Regions from separate parts of the Proteiniborus sp. genome, predicted to be linked through region 2. Evidence: predicted binding sites of a transcription regulator. Region 2 holds the regulator's gene; the other holds the start of a gene.
What was found. Region 2 encodes HrcA, which represses chaperone genes, less so after heat shock. Its sites were predicted from a motif close to TGTTAGCACTCNNNNNNNNNGAGTGCTAACA; they were not measured.
Positions count from the first base shown of each region.

Region 1: a site for HrcA is predicted at 1,611-1,641, ahead of htpG (molecular chaperone HtpG). Genes of this name have one in related genera too.

Region 1 is NZ_JAWRHZ010000057.1:24,403-27,854, forward strand. Features, by position in the region: gene ABV008_RS12065 (PRK06851 family protein) at 268-1,368, opposite strand; gene htpG (molecular chaperone HtpG) at 1,677-3,452, shown strand, end outside.
Region 2 is NZ_JAWRHZ010000055.1:9,338-12,789, forward strand. Features, by position in the region: gene lepA (translation elongation factor 4) at 1-154, shown strand, start outside; gene hemW (radical SAM family heme chaperone HemW) at 326-1,462, shown strand; gene hrcA (heat-inducible transcriptional repressor HrcA) at 1,575-2,609, shown strand; gene grpE (nucleotide exchange factor GrpE) at 2,699-3,271, shown strand; gene dnaK (molecular chaperone DnaK) at 3,299-3,452, shown strand, end outside.

The DNA.
Region 1 (3,452 bases), on a different contig from region 2:
CCATTAATTTAGGGCATAGAAATACCCTAGTTGTAGTTTTTTTAGATGAACCACTCCTAGGGTTGTATAGGCACAAAAACGCTATATAACTAAAATTTATAAACGACTAGTTATAAATTGATTGACATATCTCTAGAAGTGGCAGTATGAAATTATTAGATTTGTTTAAGTAAAAATTACATTTAATATTTTTCATAACGCATCACTCCTTCTATTATTCATACTTTATATAATAACAAATTATAGTATATTTGTAAACAATATTAATTAAATATTGTCCGTAGCGTCAATTTCATATTTTAATATTATGTCTATAATTCTATTTTTCACTTTCTCAGTTTCATCATAATTCATATTTGGAATATACTGCGCTTCCATTAGGTCGTGATTTTTCTTTGCGCCTGCTAGCTTTTTTATGGCTATGGATATTAAATTCTCGTACACTTTTTTGTTGTCTTCTATGCTTTCTTTATAGTTATTGTATATTTTTTTATTAATATATTCGTTTAAGTCTATTACCTTAATGTTGTTATCTTTAGCTGCATCCATTATAGATAAAGCTATATTTAAATCCTTGATTATAATAGTTTCTATCTTTTCTGGTATCAATGGTGTATGGAAAACTTCTACATCAACGCCTCTCTGAGTAGCTTCTTGGTATACTTTTTTCATCAATGTTGTTTTCCCTGTACCTATTTCTCCTTTTATATAATAGGTCTTATCTATATCCCTAAGTAGTGTGTCAGTATGCTCTGCCCATCCAGTTGGTGTATATGCACTACCAAATAAATGCCTTTCTTTCCCTACTTTCTCCACCAATGGTAAGCCATTAAGCACTTCCTTTATTAAATTATCTGTTAATACATTAAGCTTTCCAAAATCCATTACTTCTTCCATTTTCCAAATTGTATCCTCTTGAATAAGTCTTGCTGCTTCTAAATATTTATATGCGCTTTTATAAAACTTACTGTTTCTATCTATTACCTTTATGATTTCCTCTCTATTTTTTTCTAAACCTTTAGAATCCCAGTATTCTCCTAGGTTTATTATCATATCTATAGCACCAGGATATTTTGGATCTATAACATGAGGTGCGGTACCATCAACTACAGCTATTTTTAATTTTGGTATCATAACACTATCAATAGATTCTCTATCAGAGGAACAATGATGATACTCAACATCATATCCCTTTTCTTGCATATAAATCCCAATATTTCGCATCATTGAAGATTTTCCTGTTCCAGGTCCACCTTTTAAAATAATTATTTTATTTGCATCTTTTCTATTTATTATATAGTCATAATACGAGAAAAAACCCTTAGATGTATTGCCACCTGGGAACATCCTTCTTTCCTTACCTATCATTTTATGAATCTCCCTCCAGTTTTTATATACTAGTCTCTTACCCTTATTTTATATTCTATTAGACTAATATATACTTAGTTACTACAACTAGTAACTTTTTATTAAATCTTTTATATATATAAGAATTATCCATGGGCGAAACAGAAAACGAGTATAAATTTCATTAAATCAAGAAATAAAACATAAGTATCCTTAATTTTATGTATAACCCATTGACAAATTATATGAATTTGGTAAATTATAATTAGCACTCTAATGAAGAGAGTGCTAATTAATGTGATGAATTATTTACGAAGGGAGAAGGTTTTATGGTAAAAAAAGAATTTAAAGCAGAATCTAAAAGATTATTAGACCTGATGATTAACTCTATCTATACTCATAAAGAAATATTTTTAAGAGAGCTTATCTCCAATGCTAGTGATGCTATTGATAAAATGTATTATAAAGCTTTATCAGATGAAAACATTACATTCAATAAAAATGATTATTACATCAAAATAGTAGCTGACAAGGACGATAGAACATTAGCAGTATTTGATACAGGAATTGGTATGACAAAGGAAGAACTAGAAGAAAATCTAGGAACAATAGCAAAGAGTGGTTCTTTTGCATTTAAAAATGAAAATGAACTAAAAGACGGATATGATATTATAGGTCAGTTTGGAGTGGGCTTCTACTCTGCATTTATGGTGGCAGACTCAGTTACAGTTTTAAGTAAGGCATTTGGTAGTGATCAAGGCTATAAATGGGAATCAACTGGTGCTGATGGATATACTATAGAACCATATGAAAAACAAAGTGTTGGAACAGAAATTATACTAAAAATAAAAGAAAATACTGATGATGAAAACTACGATGAATTCTTAGAAGAGTATAGAATTAAATCTATAATAAAGAAGTACTCAGATTTCATAAGATATCCAATTAAAATGGATATTAGTACAAGAAAACTTAAGGAAGGCACTGAAAATGAATATGAAGAAATAGTGGAAGAAAAAGTTGTAAATAGTATGGTTCCAATATGGAGAAAGAATAAGAATGAGCTTAGTGATGAAGACTATGAAAGCTTTTATTCTGAAAAGAGGTATGGTTTTGACAAGCCTCTAAAGCACATACATATTAGTGCTGACGGAGCAGTAAGATACAACTCAATATTATTTGTTCCTGAAAAAACACCTTATGATTTTTACACTACAGAATATGAAAAAGGATTAGAATTATATTCTAATGGTGTCCTAATAATGAATAAATGCCCAGATTTGGTTCCAGACTATTTTAGCTTTGTAAAAGGTATGGTTGATTCAGAAGATTTATCTCTAAATATTTCAAGAGAAATGCTTCAACATGATAGACAATTAAAAATCATCGCTAAAAGAATAAAGGAAAAAATAAAAAGCGAATTACAATTGTTACTAAGAAACGAAAGAGAAAAATATGAAGTTTTTTATGAAAACTTTGGTAGGCAACTAAAATATGGAGTCTATAGTGATTTTGGGCAAAATAAAGAAATACTTCAAGATTTGCTAATGTTCTACTCTTCTACAGAGAAGAAAATGGTTACATTGGATGAGTATGTAGGTAGAATGAAGGAAGAACAGAAGTATATATACTATGCCTCTGGAGAATCTGTTGAAAGAATTGATAAAATGCCCCAGATAGATCTTTTATCTGAACAAGGATATGAAATCTTATATTTTACAGATGATATAGATGAATTCGCCATTCGTATGTTAATGAATTATAAGGATAAGGAATTTAAATCTGTATCTAGTGGAGATTTAGGCATAGAAGATATGGATAAAGAAGATAATAAGACCTCTGATACACAAGAAAACAAAGATATATTTGAATTTATGAAAGAAGCTTTATCTGGCAAAGTAAAGGATGTAAAGCCATCAAAAAGACTTAAAAATCATCCAGTATGCCTTGCATCTGATGGAGATTTAACTATAGAAATGGAAAAAGTACTAAGTGCAATTCCAAATAGTCAAGAAATAAAAGCTGAAAAGATTTTAGAGATAAACACAAACCATGAAATGTTCAATGCAATAAAAGAAGCTTTTCAGAATGATAAAGAAAAGCTA
Region 2 (3,452 bases):
AGATGTATTAGCAAAATGCTATGGTGGAGATATTTCTAGAAAGAAGAAATTATTAGAGAAACAAAAAGAAGGAAAGAAGAGAATGAGACAAATTGGCAATGTAGAAGTGCCACAAGAAGCTTTCTTAGCTGTATTAAAATATGATGAAAAGTAATGAATAATAACAATAGAAACACACGGAGCTAAAATAGATTTTATCTATACTCTATAACAGTCATAGTCTCGTCCTGCAAGTGTTCGATTAATATATATTATTTTATGATTATAATGGTGTGAAGCTAAGGAAAAGTTCCTTAGCTTTTAAATATATAAAGGAGTGTTTCTAATGAAAGACATTGGAATATATATCCATATTCCTTTTTGCCAGAGTAAGTGCTATTATTGTGATTTTTGTTCTTTTCCTGGGACACTAGATAATGCAGACAAGTACATTTCTTTTATAAAGAAGGAAATAGATATGTATGAAGAAGAGTTAAAAGATTATAATGTAGGAACAATTTTTATTGGTGGAGGTACACCAACAGTAATAGATGGGAAATATGTCTATGAAATAATGGAATATATACACAAAAAATTAAATGCTGATAGAGTAAAAGAAGTTACTATTGAAGCAAACCCAAAAACATTAGACCAAAATAAGTTACAAATATATAAAATTGCAGGAATAAACAGAATTAGCGTTGGTGTTCAATCAATGAATGATGCAATGTTAAAAAAAATTGGAAGAATACACACAGTAGAAGATTTTATTCATACCTACAAGCTTATAAGAAAATATGAATTTAATAATGTTAGCTTTGATTTGATGTTTAATCTTCCAGAACAAACTTTAGAAGACTCAATAAGAACATTAGAATTAGCCACGGAATTACAACCAGAGCACATATCTTATTACAGTCTGAAGTTAGAGGAAGGTACCTTTTTTTATGATAAATACATTAATAATCAGTTAGCTCTGCCTGACGAAGATATTGAAAGGGACATGTATCACGAAGGAATAAATTTACTAATGAAAAAAGGATATTGCCATTATGAAATATCTAATTTTGCTAAAAAAGGATGGGAAAGTAAGCACAACATAATCTATTGGAAATGTGAACCCTATATAGGATTAGGATTGTCTGCTCATTCATATTTTAAAAGCAATAGATATGGCAATACAGAGAATATGAACTTCTATTTTGAACAAGTATCTAATAAAAGACTAGCTATAGAAGAAAAAGAATTTATAGAAAAAGATATGGAAATGGCAGAATATTTAATATTAGGTCTTAGATTAATTGAAGGGATTAACTTTAAAAGCTTTGAAGACAAATTCAACATTAATATAAAAGAAGTCTATGGAAAAACTATAAATAAATTTATAAAAGAAGGTTTATTAGAGGAAAGCAAAGGAAATATTAAGCTAACACTTAAAGGTTTAGATTTATGTAATATAGTTTTTATGGAAATTCTTCCATAAATAAAATATGCAAAAAGGTATTGACAATTTAATGTAACAATGATAACTTAAAATCATGAGATTAGCACTCAACAACCAAGAGTGCTAATAATAAAATAGGATGTGATCATGTATGATGCTTGACGATAGAAAACTTAAAATTTTGCAGGCAATTATACAAAGCTATATAACTAGTGCTGAACCTATAGGCTCTAGAACTATTTCAAAAAGGTTTGATTTAGGCGTTAGTCCTGCCACTATCAGAAATGAAATGTCTGACTTAGAAGAGCTAGGCTACTTAGTTCAGCCTCATACTTCAGCAGGTAGGATACCTTCTGATAAAGGATATAGACTATATGTAAATAGACTGTTGCAATCAACAGATTTAGATTTTATATTAAGACATGATTTAAAAAGTAAGCTTATAGAGGAAATAGGAGAAGTTGATCAGCTTATTTATAATGCTGCTAAAATTCTATCAAAGGTAACAAACTATACTTCTCTTGCCATTGCCCCACAAATAAAAAAAAGTCAGTTAAAACATATTCAATTAGTTCCTATAGATGAGACTAAAATATTGATGGTTATTGTAACTGATTCTGGAATAGTTAAAAATACTGTTTTGAGAACTGACTCTGGTATTTCATCTGATCATCTTAATATAATATCCAATTATTTAAATGACAAACTAAAGGATTGCAACATTGGAGAAATTGCCCCAGAAATATTAGATAATCTAATAAAAGAAATGTATGAGTTCAAAAAGTCAATTTTAGACATTATCCCAATTTTAATGAATACATTAAACGATACTGCTGAAATTGGAATCTTTTTAGATGGTGTAACTAAAATTTTTAACTTTCCAGAGTATAATGATGTGGAAAAAGCTAGAGATTTTATTTCTTTTATTGAAAATAAGCCTTATATTCTAGAAATGATGCTTGGTGAAGGACAAAATGATATTGAGATTACAATTGGCAATGAGAACGTCTACGAAGAAATAAAAAATTGTAGTGTAATAACTGCCACATATAGCTTAAATGGAAGAACTATAGGGAAAATAGGTGTTATAGGACCAACGAGGATGGATTATTCTAATGTAATAAGTGTGGTCAGGTCGTTATCTTTAGATTTGAATGAAATAATTAAGAAAAATTTTATAGAATAGAGCTAAAGACACAAGTCATACAATGATAAAGTGTGAAATTGTCAAAATGATGCACAATACAATAATATCTTTGAATGGAGGGCTAGAAAATGGAAAAAACGGCAAAAGAAGATTTTGTTGAGCGTAGCTTAGAGAATGGAGACGCTGATAGTAATCTAGAAGCCACTATTGAAGAAAATGAGAATGATAAAGAAATTAATGTTAGCGATTTGTTAGAAAAATATAACAAGACAGCTACTGAGCATGAAGAACTTTCAAATAGGTATATGAGACTTCAAGCTGATTTTAACAACTTCAAAAAGAGAACAGAAAAAGAAAGAGAAAGCATATTTCAATATGCAACACAAGAACTAATTACATCTTTGCTTCCTGTTATAGACAATTTTGATAGAGCACTTAAAGTAGATATTGAAGAATCTACTGTAGAGAATTTATATAAAGGAGTAGAGATGGTATACAAACAATTAATGGAATCCCTTAAATCTAATGGTTTAGAAGAAATAAATGCATTAGGAGAAAACTTTGATCCAAACTATCATCACGCAGTTGCTCAAGAGGAAAATGAGAACTATGAAGAAAATGTGGTTACAGAAGTTTTTCTAAAGGGCTATAAAATTAAAGAAAAAGTTATAAGACCTAGTATGGTTAAGGTTTCAAAATAATTTTGTACTACATAAGGAGGAATAAATATGTCAAAAATAATTGGAATTGACTTAGGAACAACAAACTCTTGTGTGGCAGTAATGGAAGGTGGAGAACCAGTTGTTATTGCCAATGTTGAAGGAAATAGAACTACACCATCTATAGTTGCATTTACAAAAGATGGAGAAAGACTTGTTGGAG